3 regions of the Pantoea ananatis PA13 genome follow, and region 2 is predicted to be linked to each of the others. Evidence: predicted binding sites of a transcription regulator. Region 2 holds the regulator's gene; each other region holds the start of a gene.
The links. Region 2 encodes ArgR, which controls arginine synthesis, uptake and breakdown. Its sites were predicted from a motif close to ANTGAATAAAAATACANT; they were not measured.
Positions count from the first base shown of each region.

Region 1: argC (N-acetyl-gamma-glutamyl-phosphate reductase) is a predicted target of ArgR. The motif match lies at 1,675-1,692, and genes of this name have one in related genera.
Region 3: argF (ornithine carbamoyltransferase) is a predicted target of ArgR. The motif match lies at 4,342-4,359, and genes of this name have one in related genera.

Region 1 covers NC_017554.1:208,644-215,983, forward strand. The annotation lists gene ppc (phosphoenolpyruvate carboxylase) at 1-129, opposite strand, end outside; gene argE (acetylornithine deacetylase) at 480-1,628, opposite strand; gene argC (N-acetyl-gamma-glutamyl-phosphate reductase) at 1,797-2,801, shown strand; gene argB (acetylglutamate kinase) at 2,816-3,592, shown strand; gene PAGR_RS00975 (argininosuccinate synthase) at 3,617-4,834, shown strand; gene argH (argininosuccinate lyase) at 4,923-6,296, shown strand; gene oxyR (DNA-binding transcriptional regulator OxyR) at 6,653-7,340, shown strand, end outside.
Region 2 covers NC_017554.1:516,135-523,474, forward strand. The annotation lists gene PAGR_RS02490 (NAD-dependent succinate-semialdehyde dehydrogenase) at 1-799, shown strand, start outside; gene PAGR_RS02495 (barstar family protein) at 855-1,130, shown strand; gene PAGR_RS02500 (Rpn family recombination-promoting nuclease/putative transposase) at 1,274-2,230, shown strand; gene yhcN (peroxide/acid stress response protein YhcN) at 2,465-2,728, opposite strand; gene PAGR_RS02510 (YdgH/BhsA/McbA-like domain containing protein) at 2,822-3,094, opposite strand; gene yhcN (peroxide/acid stress response protein YhcN) at 3,169-3,432, opposite strand; gene argR (transcriptional regulator ArgR) at 3,927-4,397, opposite strand; gene mdh (malate dehydrogenase) at 4,950-5,888, shown strand; gene mscM (miniconductance mechanosensitive channel MscM) at 5,937-7,340, opposite strand, start outside.
Region 3 covers NC_017554.1:4,003,794-4,011,133, forward strand. The annotation lists gene PAGR_RS18890 (valine--tRNA ligase) at 1-1,118, shown strand, start outside; gene PAGR_RS24200 (hypothetical protein) at 1,167-1,835, opposite strand; gene PAGR_RS18900 (GNAT family N-acetyltransferase) at 2,438-2,974, shown strand; gene miaE (tRNA isopentenyl-2-thiomethyl-A-37 hydroxylase MiaE) at 2,980-3,741, opposite strand; gene rraB (ribonuclease E inhibitor RraB) at 3,798-4,220, opposite strand; gene argF (ornithine carbamoyltransferase) at 4,384-5,391, shown strand; gene pyrB (aspartate carbamoyltransferase) at 5,637-6,572, shown strand; gene pyrI (aspartate carbamoyltransferase regulatory subunit) at 6,584-7,048, shown strand; gene ridA (2-iminobutanoate/2-iminopropanoate deaminase) at 7,131-7,340, shown strand, end outside.

The DNA.
Region 1 (7,340 bases), 310 kb from region 2:
TTTAGACAGCTTACGGATGGTTTCCACCTGGTCCAGGATGTTCTCTCCCAGCGCATCCTTAATCGTATCCCCGAGCAGTTTGCCGAGCATACTGACATTACTTCGCATTGCGGAATATTGTTCGTTCATGTGACCCTGACACCCTTATCGTCTTGATAAACCTCTATACCCGGTCTTTTCAGGCAGCACAAAAGCCAGCAACGTTGTCCTCTCGGTACTGCCCGAGGTTCTTCAGTTGCTGCCTGTCGCAAGCTGAATAAAGTGGGATGATTGCCCCGTAGGTATAACATCGTCTTTTATCTAGCCACGTAATCATCCGTTCGTCAATTGACTTAAAGTGAAGGAAACATGCAGCTAACTGCTGGAAATTCATGGAATTTGATAGGGGAGAAGCGGGATAAGTTATTCTTATTATCAAATCCCGCAGAATGGCGGGGCATTTTGCTGTTAATTCAGTGAAATGCCCCGATTAATGATAATTAGTGACAGAAATGCTGCACAACCTGGCTTATCAGCGCACGGGTAGGCTTAATAAATGCGGTATCGATAAACTCGTCTGGCTGGTGCGCCTGATTGATCGATCCTGGGCCCAGTACCAGGGTTGGGCAGAGTTGCTGAATAAAAGGCGCTTCAGTGCAGTAATTCACCACTTCCGTCTGAATCCCCAGCAGCGTTTCTACCACTTTAACCAGTTCATGATCAGCGGGGCACTCGTAGCCGGGAATCGGTGGATGCAGTTCTTCAATGGTGATCCGTCCCGGCCAGCGTTCGCTTACCGGTGCCAGTGCTTCATTTAGCAGCCCGTCGAGATCGCTCAGCGTAAGGCCCGGCAGGGGCCGGATATCCATATGCAATTCGCAGCAGGCACAGATACGGTTTGCCGCATCGCCGCCGTGAATATGACCAAAGTTCATGGTCGGATAGGGGATGGCAAAGCCATCGTGGTGGTAACGTGATTTGAGTGTGTTACGCAACTGCATGAGTTCGGTAATCGACTCATGCATTAGCTCAATGGCATTGACGCCGCGTCCGGGATCGCTGGAGTGGCCCGATTGTCCCTGAATGCGAATCGCATTAGATATATGGCCTTTGTGCGCCCGCACCGGCTTTAGCGAGGTCGGTTCGCCAATAATGGCGCAGTCGGGGCGAAGCTGGGTGGACTCTGCAAAATATTTCGCACCTGCCATCGTGGTTTCTTCATCGGCGGTCGCCAAAATGTACAGCGGCTTACTCAGGGTTGTCACATCCACATCACGTAGCGTGTCCAGAATAAACGCAAAGAAGCCTTTCATATCGGCGGTGCCCAGACCGTACAGCTTGTTGTCATGTTCGGTCAGGGTAAAGGGATCGCGAGTCCAGCGACCATCATCGAACGGAACGGTATCGGTATGCCCAGCAAGCAGCAGGCCGCCCGCGCCGTTTCCGGTGCGCGCCAGCATATTAAATTTATGACGTGTTCCGGGTACGGGCTGTACTTCCACAGCAAAACCCAGGTCGCGGAACCAGCCAGCCAGTAAATTGATTAAAGTTTCATTGCTCTGATCGAGTGCGGCATCGGTTGCGCTGATTGACGGCGTAGCGATCAACTGGCGGTATAGTTCGATAAAAGGCGGTAATTTTGTCTTCACTGTTGACGGTCCTTGAGTTAGGATGTATCAATATTCATGCATTAATAGTGAATAAAAATACATTAACGTCGTGTGCATGTGAACCTTAAATCGCTGCAAACGACATCGTGGGCAACGGGGCAAGGCCGCGACCCGGAACGTGTGACTGTAATAAAGGTATACAGCCTGATGTTGAATACGCTGATCGTTGGTGCCAGTGGTTACGCTGGCGTAGAGCTTGCCACCTTCCTTAATCGCCATCCACATATCAACATAACCGCTTTGGCGGTATCTGCGCAAAGTCCCGATGCGGGCAAGCGCCTGTCCGATCTTCATCCACAGCTTAAAGGCGTGGTGGATTTGCCGCTGCAGCCGTTGAGTGATGCCGCCGAATGGGCAGACAAAGTGGATGTGGTGTTTCTGGCGACCGCCCACGAAGTCAGCCATGACCTGGCCCCTGAATTTCTTAAAGCCGGTTGTGTGGTGTTCGATCTGTCAGGCGCGTTTCGCGTCAACGATGGCGATTTTTACACCCAGTTTTATGGCTTTACGCATCAGCACGGTGACTGGCTGGATAAAGCCGTTTACGGTCTTGCTGAGTTCCAGCAGGAAAAAATTAAAGAAGCACAGCTGGTGGCTGTACCGGGCTGCTATCCCACTGCCTCCCAGCTGGCGTTGAAGCCCGTGTTAGATGCGGGTTTGCTGAATGACGCGCAGTGGCCGGTAATTAACGCCACCAGCGGCGTGAGTGGGGCGGGGCGCAAAGCGAATGTCGGCACCAGCTTCTGCGAAGTCAGCCTGCAACCTTACGGTATTTTTAATCATCGTCATCATCCTGAGATTGTGGCGCACCTGGGAACGCCGGTGATTTTCACCCCGCACCTGGGCAGTTTTCCGCGTGGGATTCTGGCGACCGTTACCTGCCGCCTGAAGGCCGGCGTAAGCCGTGATGATGTTGCTGAAGCTTTTCATAACGCCTACCACGATAAGCCGCTGGTACGCGTGTACGAACAGGGCGTGCCGGCTCTGAAAGCGGTTGTCGGGCTACCCTACTGCGATATCGGGTTCGCCGTTCAGGGCGAACACCTGATTGTGGTGGCTGCAGAAGATAACCTGCTCAAAGGCGCGGCCTCCCAGGCGGTGCAGTGCCTTAATATTCGTTTCGGTTTCCCTGAAACGCAGTCACTGATTTAACGGACGAGTAAACCATGACCAATCCATTGATTATCAAGCTGGGCGGTGTGCTGTTAGACAGCGAAGAAGCGCTGGCCCGTTTATTTGACGCGCTGCTGGCCTATCGCTCCGCGCATCAGCGCCCGTTGATCGTCGTTCACGGCGGCGGCTGTCTGGTCGATGAACTGATGAAAAAACTGGCGCTGCCGGTGCAGAAAAAGAACGGCTTACGCGTTACGCCTGCCGACCAGATCGACATTATTACCGGCGCACTGGCGGGTACCGCGAACAAAACCCTGCTGGCCTGGGCGAAAAAATATGGCATTCACGCGGTAGGCCTTTGCCTGGGCGATGCAGGCCTGGTTAATGTCACGCAGCTGGATGAAGCACTCGGTCATGTGGGCCACGCCACGCCGGGTAATCCCGCGTTGGTCAATACATTGCTTGCGGCGGGTTATATGCCTGTTGTCAGCTCAATTGGCATTACCGATGACGGCCAGTTAATGAACGTCAATGCGGATCAGGCCGCCACGGCGCTGGCATCAACGCTGGGTGCTGATTTAGTCTTGTTATCGGATGTCAGTGGCATTCTCGATGGCAAAGGCCAGCGCATTGCAGAGATGACGGCTGACAAAGCTGAACAGTTGATTGCGCAGGGCATCATCACCGATGGCATGATTGTTAAAGTGAACGCAGCGCTGGATGCTGCGCGCACGCTGGGCCGCCCGGTTGATATCGCCAGCTGGCGTCATGCCGAGCAACTGCCCGACCTTTTTAACGGTGTGTCCATTGGCACCCGGATTCTCGCTTAACGACTCAGATTCAAGGATTACGAAATGCAAACGCAAAACATCAAAAAAATCGTTCTGGCTTACTCTGGTGGTCTGGATACTTCTGCCATTATTCCCTGGCTGAAAGAAAACTATGGCGGCTGTGAAGTGGTCGCGTTTGTGGCTGATATCGGCCAGGAACGTAGCGATCTGGAAGGCGTTGAGAAGAAAGCGCTGCAGTCGGGTGCATCAGAATGCCACGTGGTTGATCTGCGTGAAGAGTTTATCAGCGACTACGTTTATCCGGTGCTGCAGACCGGTGCGCTGTATGAAGGAACTTACCTACTGGGCACCTCCATGGCGCGTCCTATCATCGCTAAAGCGCAGGTTGAGCTGGCGCTGAAAGTCGGTGCTGATGCCCTGTGCCACGGTGCGACCGGTAAAGGGAATGACCAGGTACGTTTTGAAACCACCTATACCGCGCTGGCACCCCAGCTGAAAGTGGTTGCGCCATGGCGCGAATGGAACCTGCGTTCACGTGAAGCGCTGCTGGATTATCTGAAAGAGCGCAATATCCCGACCACCGCTTCGCTGGAAAAAATCTACAGCCGTGATGAAAACGCCTGGCATATTTCTACCGAAGGCGGCGTGCTGGAAAGCCCGTCTAATGCGCCGAATAAAGATTGCTGGGTCTGGACCGTTGATCCGCTGGAAGCCCCGGATCAGCCTGAAGACGTGACGGTAACCGTTGAAAAAGGGCGCGTTGTCGCGGTGAACGGCGAGAAACTGAGCCCGTTCCAGTGTCTGGAAAAGTTGAACGTGCTGGGTGCTAAACACGGCGTAGGTCGTATCGATATCGTTGAAAACCGTCTGGTGGGCATTAAATCACGCGGCTGTTACGAAACTCCCGGCGGCACCATCATGGTTAACGCACTGCGTGCGGTTGAGCAACTGGTTCTGGATCGCGACAGCTTCAAATGGCGTGAGCAGCTGGGCCATGAAATGTCCTATGTGGTTTACGATGGTCGCTGGTTTGCACCGCTGCGTAAGTCTATCCAGGCGGCGGCAGAGTCGCTGGCAGAAGAAGTCAACGGTGAAGTGGTCCTGCAACTCTACAAAGGCCAGGCCACGGCGACGCAGAAGCGTTCAGCCAACAGCCTGTATTCCGAAGAGTTTGCAACCTTCGGCGAAGACGAAGTTTACGATCATCGTCATGCCGGCGGCTTTATCCGTCTGTTCTCACTCTCTTCACGTATTCGTGCATTGAACGAGCAGAAGAAGTAATCGCAGGCGAGGATCGCCTCGCCTCTCAGTATGACCTCAGGGGCGGCTTTCAGGCCGCCCCTGGTTTAACGACTTGAAGGAGATTCACATGGCACTTTGGGGTGGACGCTTTACCCAGGCAGCAGATCAACGTTTCAAACAGTTCAACGACTCGCTGCGTTTTGATTACCGCCTGGCTGAGCAGGACATCATTGGCTCAGTGGCCTGGTCCAAAGCGCTGGTGACGGTAAATGTTCTGACCGGTGATGAGCAGCAGCAGCTGGAAGCCGCATTGAATGCATTGCTGGAAGAGGTTCGTGCCAATCCTGAGCAAATTCTGCAAAGTGATGCCGAAGATATTCACAGCTGGGTTGAAGGCCAGTTGATCGAGAAAGTCGGCGCGCTGGGCAAAAAACTGCACACCGGTCGTAGCCGTAATGACCAGGTAGCCACCGACCTGAAGCTGTGGTGTAAGGAGCAGGTCGCCGCACTGCTGGGGGCCACACGTGAGCTGCAGCAGGCGCTGGTCGCCACCGCCGAAGTGAACCAGGACGCGGTGATGCCGGGCTATACGCATTTGCAGCGGGCGCAGCCGGTGACCTTTGCGCATTGGTGCCTCGCCTATGTTGAAATGCTGGCGCGCGATGAAAGCCGTTTGCAGGATACGTTGAAGCGTCTTGATATTAGCCCACTGGGTTGTGGCGCGCTGGCAGGAACGGCGTATGACATCGATCGTGAGCAGCTGGCTGGCTGGTTAGGTTTTGCTTCTGCCACGCGTAACAGCCTGGACACCGTGTCCGATCGTGACCATGTTCTGGAACTGCTCTCGGATGCGTCAATCGGTATGGTACATCTGTCGCGCTTTGCTGAAGACATGATTTTCTTTAACACAGGCGAAGCCGGCTTTATCGAACTCTCAGATAAAGTCACCTCGGGTTCATCCCTGATGCCACAGAAGAAAAACCCGGATGCGCTGGAGCTGATTCGCGGCAAGTGTGGCCGTGTACAGGGCGCGTTAACCGGAATGATGATGACGCTGAAAGGTCTGCCGCTCGCCTACAACAAAGACATGCAGGAAGACAAAGAAGGGCTGTTCGACGCGCTGGATACCTGGCTGGACTGCCTGCACATGTCGGTTCTTGTCCTGGATGGCCTGCAGGTGAAACGTCCTCGCTGCCAGGAAGCGGCAGAGCAGGGCTACGCTAACTCAACCGAGCTGGCTGACTACCTCGTTGCCAAAGGCGTGCCGTTCCGTGAGGCTCACCACATTGTCGGTGAAACGGTCGTTGAAGCGATAAAACAGGGCGTTGCGCTGGAAGCGCTGACGCTGGCGCAGTTAAAGCAGTTTAGTAGCGTGATAGAGGACGATGTCTATCCTGTTCTGGCCCTAAAATCCTGTCTGGATAAGCGTAATGCGCAGGGTGGGGTTTCGCCCGGTCAGGTTGCCCGTGCTATCGCGGATGCCAAAACACGCTTAGCGTAAACGGCAGGCAAAAAAAAGCGGGCATCAGATGCCCGCCAACCTCTAGCTTCAGAAACTACTTTTATTTTAGGCACATCATCAGAGCCGCGGCGCTCCCGGCCGATGCTCAGATTCGTAACGTTTACCCTCTACGCGTTTTAGGGAAGCGCTGACAGCGCTTCTCGTCTTTTTTTTGGCGAAGGGCTCACGACTGTTGAAAACAGGGAGAACACCGTTTTCAACGTTCAGAAAACATTTCCCTGGGTGGCAATGAATCTGAATTGATGTGGGCATTATTCCCATCCGCTCTTGATAGGGCCAATCGTTGGTTGCTATTCTATCTATCGCCACGAGCTATCGTGGAATGGAGGGTAATAATGAATATCCGTGATCTTGAATATCTGGTTTCGCTTGCTGAACATCGTCATTTCCGACGTGCAGCGGATGCCTGCCATGTCAGTCAGCCCACGTTGAGCGGACAGATCCGTAAATTAGAAGACGAATTAGGTGTCATGCTGCTGGAGCGTACCAGCCGCAAAGTGCTGTTTACTCAGGCCGGCCTGTTGCTGGTCGACCAGGCGCGTACCGTTCTGCGTGAAGTCAAAGTGCTGAAAGAGATGGCCAGTCAGCAAGGCGAAGCGATGTCAGGGCCACTGCATATTGGGCTTATCCCCACGACCGGCCCTTATTTGCTGCCGCAGATCATTCCAATGCTGCATCAGACCTTTCCAAAGCTGGAAATGTATCTGCATGAAGCGCAGACGCAGCAACTGCTGGCGCAGCTCGACAGCGGCAAACTGGACTGTGCGATTCTGGCGTTGGTGAAAGAAAGCGAAGCCTTTATCGAGGTCCCGCTGTTTGATGAGCCGATGAAGCTGGCCGTCTATGAAGATCACCCATGGCGCGATCGTGACCGCGTGCCGATGTCCGATCTGGCGGGCGAAAAGCTGCTAATGCTGGAAGACGGTCATTGCCTGCGCGATCAGGCGATGGGCTTTTGCTTTGAAGCAGGTGCAGACGAAGATACGCATTTCCGCGCGACCAGCCTGGAAACCTTGCGCAATA
Region 2 (7,340 bases):
CATTATGGCCAGCAAAGCCGTACGTAAAATTTCCTTTACCGGTTCGACGGCAGTGGGGAAAACGCTAATGCGTAACGCTGCTGAAACCATGAAAAAGGTTTCGATGGAACTGGGCGGTAATGCGCCCTATATCGTCTTTGAAGATGCAGATATCGATGCAGCCGTGCAGGGAGCCATCGCCAATAAATTCCGCAATGCCGGTCAGGTTTGTGTCAGCGTTAACCGCTTTTTCATTCACAGTGCAGTTTACGAACGTTTTACGACCCAACTGGCCGCTGAAGTGGATAAGCTTAGCGTCGGAAACGGCATGGATAATGGCGTGGTCGTCGGCCCGTTAATCGAATCATCCGCATTAGAAAAAGTCGAAGAGCATGTCAAAGATGCCATTGCTCAGGGCGGAAAAGTGCTGACGGGTGGTCAGCGGCACGCGCTGGGCGGTAATTTTTGGCAGCCAACGGTCATTGTTGAGGCACATGAAGGCATGAAACTGGCTCAGGAAGAAACGTTTGGCCCGGTGGCAGCCTGTTTCCGCTTTGATGACGAAGAAGAGGTTATCCGTCGTGCCAACCAGACGGAATACGGGCTGGCGGCGTATTTTTATACGCAAAACCTGCAGCGGGTATTCCGGGTCTCTGCCGCGCTCGAAAGTGGAATGATTGGCATCAATGAGTGTGCGGTCTCGACAGAGTTGGCCCCCTTTGGCGGCGTGAAAGAGTCTGGTCTGGGACGTGAAGGATCGGTACTGGGGATGGATGAGTACCTGGAGGTCAAAGCGCTGCACCTCGGCGGGTTAAGTTAGATGAACATCCGGGCGGCGCAGGGCCGCCCAGAACCGGATAACGGGAGTCGCTAGTATGAGAGTCGAGCGTTTTGATTTTAATGAGATTGTCGATCAGGCCCATTTTTTACGGCAATTTTGCGAACGCTTTGCTTTAAAGGCGTACGCCATCTGTGATTTGGATGGATTGTGGGACATCATTGTCTGCAAAGGTTTACCTCTCCCCCTGAAAATAGAGTTTGTGAATTTAGGACAAGGGCAGAAGCGGCGATATGGAGCCTTAATTCTGCTGTTCGACGAGGCGGAAGAGGAGCTGGAAGGACAACTGCAATTTAACGTAATAGAGCGTTAACAGCGTTGAAGACCGACTAACGTGTGTTATCGGGTCGCCCACGTGCGAGAAATTCCTCGAGAGCTCTCGCAACGTCACCGTTTGCTGACGCTGAGCATTTTCAGGTCGTGCTAACCTGCCACCTCATCATCAGGACAGGTTACATGAAAAGTAAAAATGGCACGCCCACGCCCCATGATGCGACATTCCGTCAATTCTTGTCCCAGCCCACCATTGCCCGTGATTTTATGGCATTGCATCTTCCGGCAGAGTTTCTCGCGCTGTGCGATCTGGATACGTTAAAACTGGAGTCTGGCGCTTTTGTGGAAGAGGACTTACGGCAATATTTTAGCGATATACTGTACAGTCTAAAAACCACAAGCCGCGATGATGGCTATATCCATGTGTTGATTGAACATCAGTCATCACCTGACAGGCATATGGCATTCAGACTGATGCGTTATGCCATTGCGGCAATGCAGCGGCACCTGGATGCCGGGCACAAAAAACTCCCGTTAGTCATTCCGATTTTATTCTACAGTGGCAAACGCAGTCCCTATCCCTATAGTACCCGCTGGCTGGACGAATTTTCGATTCCCGCCTTCGCCAGTCGGCTCTACAGCAACGCTTTTCCGCTAGTGGACGTGACGGTGATTCCTGATGAGGAGATTGTCGGCCACCGCAGCATGGCTGCATTAACACTGCTGCAAAAGCATATTCATCAAAGAGATTTGGCAGAACTCATCGATAAGCTGGCCTCTGTCACACTGGCGGATTATCTCTCTTCATCACAGGTTATATCGTTGGTAAGCTATCTTTTACAGGCGGGAGAAACCGCGGACGCTGACCTTTTCGTCAGAACGCTGGCGCAGCGGGTGCCGCAACATGAGGATGCATTGATGACCATCGCACAACAGCTTGAGCAGAAAGGCATTGAAAAGGGCCTGGAAGAGGGCCTTCAGCTTGGTGAACAACGTGGCCTGGTGAAAGGCCGCAGTGAGGGAGAACGGTCGGCTGCACTAAAAATCGCGCGAACAATGCTGCAAAACGGTTTGCCTCCCAGCCTTGTCGCAGAGATGACCGGACTGTCAGACGATGATTTGGCGCAGATTGCCCATTGATATGTTGCGCCTTAGGTCTGTGATTAACGGTACTGTTGACAGCGTATTAATCCCCCGCGTAAGCCAGACTTCTTCTGCTCATGTCGTTTTATGTCGCTGAATCCCGTCGATTAACATTGGCGGATGAAGGCTGCCTTTGCTTACCCCCTGTCACAGTTCACTCACCGCGCGTTTCAGGCAAAAAAAAGCCCCGGCGAGCGGGGCTAAAGGGTTCGTCATACGTCAGACGAGGAACTATTTATACAGCTGCGCGGTGATGTGGTAGCTGTCACCGGTATTAGCCTCAATAATTTTGTAGGCACTTGCGCCTTGTTCATCCGCTTTCTGGGACAGCTGGGCGCGATAGTCGATAGGTGAACCCGCAACGCCACTGATGCTTACGGTTCCTGCAGGTTGCAGATTCTGCGTTTGATCGGCCGTGACGAGCTGCGCTGCTGAAGCGCCAAAAGCGATCACGGAGAGCAGACTCATCGTTGCGATGGTTGATTTGATGTTCATGATTTATTCCTCATAGCAATCAACAACCTGCGGAATGGCATACATAGAGCGGGTCATCGATTTTGTCAGGGCGGCAACATTGCCGCAGATGAATTATTTATACAGTTCGGCGGTGACGTGGAAGGTATCGTCACGGTTGTTCTCAATCACGCGGTAATGGCCTGCACCTTGTGCATCCGCTTTCTCAGACAGTACCTGGCGGATGTTGGTCTGGTCGCCATTGATACCGCTTACGCTAATTGTTTGGTTTAGCGGCTGCAGATTCATGTCTTGCGCCTGCTGATTTGTGACCATGCTAGCGGCATTGGCACCAAAAGAGAGCAGTGAGGCCACGCCCAGCGCGGCAATCGTTAATTGGATTTTCATCATTCATTCTCCGGTAAGGATGTTTAACCAGCGGTCGCATTGGGACCGCTGGTTACCTGTCAGGTCCTGCGAGTTTATTTGTACAGCTCAGCCGTCGCGTGGTAGTTGCCGTCGTTATAGGCCTCAATAACACGGAAAGCTTTCGCGCCTTGTTGATCGGCTTTATCGCTCAGTTGCTGTCTGATATCGGATGGCGCGCCGGCCACACCGCTCACGCTTACCGTGCCAACAGGCTGCAGATTTTGTGCTTGTGAAGCAGAAATATAATCTGCTGCAGAAGCGCCGAATGACAGGGCAGATAAAATGCTCAAGGCAGCGATGGTAGATTTAGTTTTCATAAAAGATGTCCTCGTCCTGGTTGTTCTTCTTTTTTATTAGTGTGATTCACATCACGAAACTAAGTATAGGACTAATAACGGCAGAAATTAATACCTGCCTAATAATGTTTTGTTGATGCAATTTAACCATTTGGGATTTTTTAATAACTAAAAGTTATTAAAAATGGCTAAAATGCCACTACAGATGGGTAATTACGCATAAAAACAGTAAGATACGTTACTTTAACTTTTAGTGCGAAAAATCATGGTTGATCTGGCTGCTTATCTGTTTTGGTCTGGGTGATGACGCCAGTATTTGAATGTAAAGCAGTGTAAAATAGCGCGCAATGTTAAAGGTGGCAAAGGGTATGACCAATATTTTATGCGCTGAAAACGACGCGGCTAAAGAGTAATGCCTTGAAAAGTAACGTATCGGCTGAAAGAGAGCTGACAGAAGGAAGAGGGGGATAACGGGCAGAATAAACCGGCGATGTGCTGCCGGTTAGCGGGAACGACTATAGCTCTTGTTCAAACAGGACGAGGATAGCATCGTGAAGTTGTTTGACGGTAAAGGCGCGTGCCGGCGTGATAAAAATGGTGTCATCACCCGCAATCGTCCCCAGAATCCCCTCAGATTTACCCAGAGAATCCAGCAGGCGAGCGATCAGCTGCGCTGCGCCAGGGCTGGTATGGATCACGACCAGCGCATCATTGTAGTCAATATCCAGAACCAGATTCTTCAATGGACTGGTTGTTGTCGGCACGCCCAGCTCGGCAGGCAAACAGTACACCATCTCCATTTTGGCATTGCGGGTCCGCACCGCGCCAAACTTTGTCAGCATCCGGGAAACTTTGGACTGGTTGATGTTCTCAAAGCCGTCTTCCTGAAGCGCCTGAACAATTTCGCCCTGAGAACTGAATTTTTCTTCTTTTAATAAAGCCTTGAAGGCTTTGATCAGATCGTCTTGTTTCGATGGGTTTCGCATAATTTACCAGTAAATGTAAGAAAAACCGCGGAACAGACCGCAGCAAAGTCATTATTATGCATATAAATGAATTTTTATGCAATTGGTTGTTAATTGAACGGGGCGGTATCCATGGCGGGCGGCGATAATAGCAAAGAATTTACTCAGACCAAAACCCAGCTCACAGCCTGGAAAGGCAAAGGTTGCAAAGCTGTTATATTATTGATGAGGTAAGAAAATAAAAATTTACACTGCCGTTCTCTGTCTGCCGACGTCAAGGTTGTCGATTTCAGGTGATACCGGCCAACTCCCGCGCAACAGTTGGAGAGAAATCCCGTCACCGTCGTCGGCGCTTACCTGAGGTAGCCCTGACACGGCAAACAGGTTAGCTCGTTGTCTGCAACGCAGGATGAGGACGATATAGCGATGATAAGTAAGTTTTAAAATCCCGAGACTGCGGGCATTAGCGCGTAAAATAGTCTCGGATACCCGTCATCACCTGAGCAGTTGATTAAGGTCTGACACAGATGGAATTTCGGCTCTTCTCTGCCCCACCTTAATAAGGAGTTATGAATGAAAGTTGCCGTACTCGGTGCCGCTGGTGGCATAGGCCAGGCGCTAGCACTTCTACTCAAAACCCAGCTTCCCGCAGGTTCAGAACTTTCTCTCTACGACATCGCGCCCGTCACGCCTGGCGTCGCGGTCGATCTCAGCCACATTCCTACCGCAGTTAACGTTAAGGGTTTTAGTGGGGAAGATGCCACCCCGGCTTTAAAAGGTGCGGATGTCGTGCTCATCTCTGCTGGGGTAGCGCGTAAGCCTGGTATGGATCGGGCCGATTTGTTTAACGTCAATGCCGGCATCGTGCGTAATTTGATTGAGCAGGTTGCTACGACAGCGCCGAAAGCGTTAATTGGGGTGATCACCAATCCGGTTAACACGACGGTGGCGATTGCGGCCGAGGTCCTGAAGAAACACGGTGTTTATGACAAGAATCGACTGTTTGGCGTGACAACGCTGGACATTATTCGCGCCAATACCTTTGTCGCTGAGCTGAAAGGCAAACAGCCTGGCGAGGTGAACGTGCCCGTGGTGGGGGGACACTCAGGCGTCACTATTCTGCCATTACTGTCCCAGGTTGCGGGCGTCAGCTTTAGCGATCAGGAAGTGGCTGACCTCACCAAACGTATTCAAAACGCCGGTACAGAAGTGGTGGAAGCCAAGGCTGGTGGGGGTTCAGCAACGTTATCCATGGGGCAGGCCGCCGCCCGTTTCGGTTTATCGCTGGTACGTGCCTTAAACGGCGAAGCGAACGTTGTGGAGTGTGCCTACGTGGAAGGCGATGGCGAGCATGCCCGCTTCTTCTCTCAGCCCCTGCTGTTAGGTAAAAACGGCGTGGCGGAGCGTAAGCCTGTTGGTGCCCTTAGCCCGTTCGAACAGCAGGCGCTGGATGGCATGCTGGAAACACTGAAAAAAGATATCGCGCAGGGCGAAGCTTTTGTGAAGCAATAATCCCCGCAGCCCGAACAGGAAAACGCCCGGTCAGACCGGGCGTTTTTTTTATAATCCGCCTGATTTAAAAGTCCGCGTCGTCGACGCACCATTTCCGGCAGGCGTTTTTCTGCTTAAGGTTTCTACCCGCATCTGGAAGGGTGGGAAAGGCATTTCGATACCATGTTCTGCAAAGCCGTGCAGGATAAGCTGATGCAGTTCATGGCGAAGCGGCATGCGATGGCCCATTTCAGCGGCGTGTACGCGTAGCTCAAACAACTGTATTCCCTGCTGCAGGTCAACCAGAAACACTTCCGGCGGCGGTGTATCCAGAACGTAGCTACAACGTTCTGCAGCCAGCTTCAGCAACGTGGTGACCTCCTCGCTGCTTACCTGTGCGGGAGCGGGTATGGTCAGCACGACGCGCGTGACGGAGTCCGACAGCGACCAGTTAACAAACTGTTCTGTAATAAAGGCCTTATTAGGCACGATGATCTCTTTGCGATCCCAGTCTGTAATTGTCGTGGCGCGAGTATTGATGCGCGTAATGCTGCCGGTCAGATCGCGAATAGTAACGGTATCGCCAATACGAATGGGTTTTTCAAACAAAATGATCAGGCCGGAGATAAAGTTCGCAAAAATCTCCTGCAGACCAAATCCCAACCCAACACCCAGGCCGGTCACCAGCCATTGCAGCTTGGACCATTCAATTCCAATCAATGAGAAGCCGAGCAAGCCACCAATTAGCAGCAGCAAATACTTGGTCAGCGTGGTAATGGCATAGCCGGTGCCTGGCGACAAATCAAGATGCTGCAGCAGTGCCAGCTCAAGCAGGGCCGGCATATTGCGCACCAGCTGCGTCGTAATCACGAACACCAGAATGGCGATCAGAACGGCGCCCAGCGTAATGGGTTGAATACTCTCCACGCCCTGAACGGAGGTGTTGACATCCCATAAACGAATATTCTCAAGGAAACCAAACGCAGAGTGGATTTCCGACCACAGGACAATGACTGACACCAGCGCAATCAGCGTCAGGATTGACCTGACCAGGCGCAGTGACTGAGCACTGATGGCGTCCAAATCGATCACGGGCTCTTCTATTTCAATAACGTCAGTATTCTGCGCCTGATCTTTTTCTTCTTCGTTGCGCGCGCGATTGGCCAGCATATCGGCCCGGCGCTGGCGTGCGCGATCGAACCCCAGCCTGCGTCGTTGAATCAGCATCCAACGGCGAATGATATGGTAAATAACCAGCAGGAAAAACCAGATTGCCACCGAGGTTTCCAGACGTGCCAGCAGCGCCTGCGCTGTTTCAAGGTAACCAATCATGGAGGCCAGCGCGGCCAGCAATGGAATGGCGATCATAATATTCCACAGCAGGCGGTTAATCATGTTTTCGCCGTTGCCCTCTTTATCAAGATAAAGAGGGATCCCTGCGCGTTTTAGACTCACCGTAACAAGACTCAGGGC
Region 3 (7,340 bases), 1.1 Mb from region 2:
AACGCACCGGCAACATGATGCAGCCGCAGCTGGCGGAAAAAATCCGCAAGCGTACCGAGAAGCAGTTCCCGAACGGCATTGAGCCATCAGGTACCGATGCCCTGCGCTTTACGCTGGCGGCGCTGGCCTCAACCGGCCGTGATATCAACTGGGACATGAAGCGACTGGAAGGTTATCGCAACTTCTGTAACAAGCTGTGGAACGCCAGCCGCTTTGTGCTGATGAACACCGAAGACCAGGACTGCGGTCAGAACGGCGGCGAGATGACGCTGTCGCTGGCGGATCGCTGGATTCTGACCGAGTTCAACCACACGGTAAAAGCCTACCGTGAGGCGCTGGACAGCTATCGCTTCGATATCGCTGCCAACATCCTGTATGACTTCACCTGGAACCAGTTCTGCGACTGGTACCTGGAGCTGACTAAGCCGGTCATGAACAGCGGCAGTGAATCCGAGCTGCGCGGCACGCGCCATACGCTGGTTCATGTACTGGAAGCGCTGCTGCGCCTGGCGCACCCGATCATTCCGTTTATCACGGAAACCATCTGGCAGCGCGTGAAAGGCCTGAAAAACATCAGCGATGACACCATCATGCTGCAGCCGTTCCCGCAGTTTGATACGGCGAAAGAAGATGCCGAAGCCAAAGCCGACATCGAGTGGATGAAGCAGGCGATCATCGCGGTCCGTAATATCCGTGCGGAGATGAACATCGCGCCCAGCAAGCTGCTGGATGTGCTGCTACGCGACTGCTCTCCGGCGGCCCAGCGCCGCGTTGAGGCCAACCGTAACTTCCTGTCACGCCTGGCGCGACTGGAAAGCCTGACCATTCTGCCTGCGGGCGAGAAAGGCCCGGTGTCGGTGACCAAAATCGTGGAAGGCGCCGAGCTGCTGATCCCGATGGCGGATCTGGTGGATAAAACCGCCGAGCTGGAGCGCCTGGCCAAAGAGCTGCTGAAGCTGGATGTGGAAATCGAGAAGATCCAGACCAAGCTGGCTAACGAAGGCTTTGTGTCCCGTGCCCCGGAAGCGGTCGTCGCCAAAGAGCGCGAGCGCGTCGCCGAGATGGAACAGTCAAAAACCAAACTGATCGAACAGCAGGCCGTCATCGCCGCGCTGTAATCGTACAGCTTCGTGTTTGCTACAGCCCACGCTTTGGCGTGGGCTTTTTTATGGCTTCACATTGACCTCATCGGGCAGGAGCGTTTTCAGTACCGCCGCCGTCGTCACCTTATCGCCCTTAATCAAGAGACAGTTCTGGCTCATGCCAACCAGGTCCGTTTTGGCTTTCTCATCAGCCTGCCACAGTAAGGCATTCCTTTTCAGCGCCCTTTGCCTGAGCGCCTTTAAGCGTGCCGGGCAGATCAGGTGGGTTTCGCCGTTGGTAAATGCCTCGATGCCTGTAATCAAACGTGCATCGCCCATCGCTTTACTGGGCCCCCAGACCGACGCGGGAAAGTAATAGGCCGGGAAGTCTTTCGAGGGCACGGAAAACACCTTTTCGTGCCAGGACGCCATGCCGACGATTTCAATCGCACGCTGATTAATCTGCACCAGCTGAACAGAAAACAGCGTAAACACGCCGATGACCAGACCAGGTGAAAACGCCAAAATGGGTTTGAAGCCATGATGCGCTTTTATTTTATTGGTCAAGAGTGAGAACAGTGCCGGCATAAAGAGCAGCAGATATAAACCGGTAATAATAAAATACTGCGGCAGGGTATTTTTCGCTGAGAAATAAATATCGCCCTGCAGTAAAAACAACAGCGGTAGAAAAGAGACCAGGGATACAAACACGGCGTAAATAACGTAACGAAGATTGATGACAACCACGTTCAAGCTTATTTCCGCCAGACAAAATTTTCTTTTAAGGCGGGTGCTTAAGTCGTTATTCGCCGACCGCATGCGCTTCAGCCTGGCAAGCAACTGGCGGTGATGTTGCTGCCGAAGCCGATTAACTCGGTGATTAACCAAACTGTGTACGCCTGTGGCCACGGCACCTGCCGCGGATAATATCAGCCAGGCATCTGAACTTTCTCCAAAATAGATCGCTGTAAAGGCTGTAAGAAAGGCGCTAAAGGCGGTTATTGCGCAGCAGCCTTCGTTATAGCGCCGCGTCGGGCGAGCTTTTTTGCCCTTTTGCAAGGCGGATAATGAACAGAGCCCGGAGGGAATAAGTAACGTGACCGAAAATACGCTGAAAAACAGTATCGAGGTGATAAGGACAGCAATAACGCCAGCCACATTATTTATTATCAGCGGAAAAACATCCGGCCTGCCAATCCATTGAAAATATGCCCAGACGTTGATAAAGCCGACAATAATAAAGAAAGGGAAAAGGTCTTTAATGGTTTTAAAACTGAAACGGGAAAACACGTTATACGCCTCCATGCACGGTGAACATTATTGCTTTTGCCCGACGATAATGCTATTTCTGACGCATGTCTAACCTGATTCCGTCACGCTACCCCGTTATGATCCCTGATACTCAGCCGCAACCCTTGCTGCGTCCTATCGTCGCCGACGACAATCCTCATATCGCCCGGGTGATCCGCGACGTTTCTGCGGAATTTGGCCTGACGGCGGACAAAGGCTATACCGTGGCCGATCCCAATCTGGACCAGCTTTATGAACTTTACAGCGCCGGGCACAGCGCCTACTGGATTGTGGAACATCAGGGAAAAGTGATGGGCGGCGGCGGCATTGCCCCCCTCGCCTGCAGCGCGCCGGATATCTGTGAGCTGCAAAAGATGTATTTCCTGCCGGGCATCCGTGGCCTCGGCGTGGCGCGTGAACTGGCGCTGCTTGCCATGGAACACGCACGCCAGCGCGGCTTTCGCCGCTGCTATCTGGAAACCACCGGCAGCTTAACCCGCGCCATTAAGCTCTATGAATCGCTGGGTTTTGCCCGCATCGACCATGCGCTGGGCTGTACCGGACATGGTGACTGCGAGTTCAGGATGCTGAAAACGCTGTAATGCGCTTAAAACGCCGGAACACCGCTGTGAAAGCGCAGCTCCGTGTCCGGTTCACTGATTAGCCTGGCCTCCGCTTCCCCAATCGCCCGTACGCGCGCCGAAATGTCTTTCGGTGAGATCTGCGCGGCCAGTGCCAGGTAATCCTGGTAATGCCGAGCTTCTGAACGCAGTAGCGAGATATAAAACTTCTCTAATTCGCTATCCAGATAAGGCGACAGGCTGGCAAAGCGTTCGCAGGAACGCGCTTCAATATAGGCACCGCAAATCAGCTTATCCACCAGCGTATCGGGTTCGTGGGTGGTCACTTCACGCAGCAGGCCTTTGGCGTAACGGCTTGAGGTGATTTTCTGATAGACCAGCCCGCGCGCCTGCATAATTTCCCATACCTGATAAAAGTGATGCAGCTCTTCTTTAATCAGCAGCACCATTTTCTCAACCAGATCGTCCGCCCAGGGAAGCTCGTTACGCACAATAATGGCTTTGGTCAGATTTTTATGGGCGTTGATAAAATCGCTGTCGCCGTCCTCGCGGAAGATAAAATTCTCGTAAGGCTTCAGCCACGCCAGAATCCGGTCACCGCTGGGTTTGTCGGCAACGTATTTGCGGATCAGCCACACGGCGGTCTGGGCCGCTTTCAGTTCGCATACCAGATGGTCAGTGAGCAGCAGGGTCAGGTTTTCCGGTTTACGCGCCTCAAGGATCCAGGACTGAGGCGTGCGGCAGAGCAAAAACTGATGTATCGGTTCAAGTAAAGGTGCGTAATTCATGGATGTCAGACAGGGCCGGAGAACAGGAAAGGCGGAGCAGGCTCCGCCGGTGTTGATTAGTGGCGAATGCCGTTGTCGTCTTCGTCGATCGCCTCGCCGTCGTCTTCGTCATCATCCTGGGCGTTCGGGTCTTCGAAGTAGGTACCCCAGCCGTCATAGTCGACGTTGTATTTGGCTACCAAGTTCACCAACTGCTCCACCTGGGCATCAATCAGCTCCGCTTTCAGCGCGCCTTCGCTGAGGATGTCCACACACATCACGGTAGTGCCGTCTTCCAGCTCCAGCTCTTCTGGCTCGGTGACTTCATAGCCCAGTTTAAAGGCGTCCACCGCCGCTTTTTCCAGCGAGTCGAAGTTATTACAGGAGAGATGGTGCTCAATGGTATAGAGCGCATCGGGATCGCTGCCATCCTCTAACAGTTCTTCGATGATCAGCCGCGTCTCTTCACGCTGCTCTTCCAACAATGCTTCAAATGCCATGGCGATATCCTCTCTGAGTTCGGCAATAAGTGATTATTTTCCCATACTGCCTGTCGCGCCACTACACAAAACAGAAAAGATTATTCTCGTCAGGGTTGAAAATGCATATTCATACGGTTAAATTGAATTTTAATTCATTATAAACCCCGTACCGGAGTGCTGTATGAGTCAGTTGTATCAACGTCATTTCCTCAGGCTGCTGGATTTTACCCCGGCTGAGATTGACTACTTGCTTACCCTGTCCGCCGAATTAAAACGCGCAAAAAAAACCGCCAGTGAAACCCAGTACCTGAAAGGCAAAAACATCGCGCTCATCTTCGAAAAAGACTCGACCCGTACCCGATGCTCTTTCGAAGTTGCCGCTTACGATCAGGGGGCAAACGTCACTTACCTCGGCCCAAGCGGCAGCCAGATCGGCCATAAAGAGTCGATGAAAGACACCGCGCGCGTGTTAGGCCGCATGTATGACGGTATTCAGTATCGGGGTTACGGTCAGGCACTGGTCGAAACCCTGGCGGAACATGCTGGCGTGCCGGTGTGGAACGGCCTGACCACCGAATTCCACCCAACGCAGCTGCTGGCCGATCTGCTGACCATGCAGGAGCATCTGCCAGGCAAGCCGCTCAGTGAGATGACCCTGGTGTACGTGGGCGATGCTCGCAACAATATGGGTAACAGCATGCTGGAAGCGGCGGCACAGGTTGGCTTAGATCTGCGTATGGTCGCGCCGCAAAGCTGCTGGCCGGAAGCCGACCTGGTGGCCCAGTGCCGTCAGGTTGCCGAACAGACAGGCGGCAAAATCACCCTGACGGCAGATATTGCCGAGGGCGTGAAAGGCGCCGATTTCATCTATACCGACGTCTGGGTTTCCATGGGTGAAGCCAAAGCAGTGTGGGAAGAACGTATTGCCCTGCTGCGCGACTATCAGGTCAACCACGCGATGCTCGCGCTGACCGGCAATCCGCAGGTGAAATTCCTGCACTGCTTACCGGCCTTCCATGACGATCAGACCACGCTGGGCCGTCAGATGGCGGAACAGTATGACCTGCAGGATGGCATGGAGGTCAGCAATGACGTCTTTGAGTCGGCGCACAGCATCGTATTCGACCAGGCGGAAAACCGGATGCACACCATTAAAGCGGTGATGGTGGCCACGCTGGGACAGCGCTAATCGGGTTGCCGCAAACGTTTACCTGTGGCGCGATTTTTCCTTGATGCGCATGCCTGATGGCGTATAATGCGCCACAATTTGCCGGAGGAAACATGCAACAGCATCGTGCACAATGTGACGCGCTACCTCGCCTCAACGCAGGCGGCACCGCTGTTTCTTTCCGTCATCGAACCGATCTTAAAAAAGCCCCTTTCTAAGGGGCTTTTTTTTGTCCGCAATCCGGCCGCGCCGCAGAGGAGAGAGCTATGGCTAACCCGCTATATCGCAAGCATATCATTTCAATTAACGATCTCAGCCGCGACGAGCTGGAGCTGGTCCTGCACACCGCTGCGCAGCTTAAAGCACATCCCCAGCCGGAACTGCTGAAACATAACGTGATCGCCAGCTGCTTCTTTGAGGCCTCGACCCGCACCCGGCTGTCGTTTGAAACCGCCATCCATCGCCTGGGCGCCTCTGCGGTGGGCTTCGCCGATGGCAGCAATACGTCACTGGGTAAAAAAGGGGAAACCTTGGCCGATACCATTTCGGTTATCAGCACCTACGTGGATGCCATCGTGATGCGTCATCCGCAGGAGGGCGCCGCGCGGCTGGCCACTGAGTTTTCCAACGGCATCCCGATTCTGAATGCCGGAGACGGCGCAAATCAGCACCCAACGCAAACGCTGCTGGACCTGTTCACCATTCGTGAAACCCAGGGGCGCCTCAGCAACCTGAACGTGGCGATGGTGGGTGACCTGAAATATGGGCGCACCGTGCACTCTCTGACCCAGGCGCTGGCGAAGTTTGACGGCAACCGCTTCTTCTTTATCGCCCCGGACGCGCTGGCGATGCCGGCGTATATTACCGATATGCTGGACGAGCAGAATATCACCTGGTCACGTCACGACAGCTTTGAAGAGGTGATGCCGGATCTGGATATTCTCTACATGACCCGGGTGCAAAAAGAGCGGCTTGACCCTTCAGAATATGCCAACGTCAAAGCGCAGTTTATTTTACGCGCCGCAGACCTGAACGGTGCGCGCGACAACATGAAGGTGCTGCATCCGCTGCCGCGCATCGATGAAATCACCACCGACGTGGACAGCACGCCGTACGCCTGGTACTTCCAGCAGGCCGGTAACGGCATCTACGCACGCCAGGCTTTACTGGCACTGGTTTTAAACAGCGACACCGCCCTGTAAGGAGTGACAGTATGAGCCAGGATAACAAACTGCAGGTCGAAGCCATCAAAAACGGCACGGTTATCGATCACATCCCTGCGCAGGTAGGCTTTAAGCTCCTGTCGCTGTTTCGCCTGACCGAAACCGACCAGCGCATCACCATCGGCCTGAATCTGCCGTCGGGGGAAATGGGCCGCAAAGATTTGATTAAGATCGAGAACACCTATCTCACGGAAGATCAGATCAATCAGCTGGCGTTTTATGCGCCGCACGCCACCGTCAACCGCATTGATGACTATGAAGTGGTGGCCAAGATCGCCCCTGCGCTACCGGATCGCATCGATCGGGTGCTGACCTGCCCGAACAGCAACTGCATCAGCCGCAGCGAACCGGTGTTCTCCAGCTTCGCCGTGAAGCACCGCGCCGATGAGGTACACCTCAAGTGTAAATACTGTGAGAAAGAGTTCGCCCGTCATGTGGTATTGGGTCACTTTTAATCGGCCCTGCCGCGCTTATAATGAACCGCGTTTTATGGCGGGCAGCGCCTTTGCTGCCCCGGCCTTACTCTAAGGAGAAATGATGTCTCGTGAAATCAGTACGGAAAAAGCCCCAGCGGCTATCGGCCCCTACGTGCAGGGCGTTGATCTCGGCAGCATGATCATCACCTCGGGTCAGATTCCGGTGAACCCGGCCACGGGCGACGTTGCTGAAGACGTATCGGCACAGGCGCGCCAGTCGCTGGAAAACGTGAAGGCGATCGTCGAAGCGGCGGGCCTGAAGGTTGCCGAT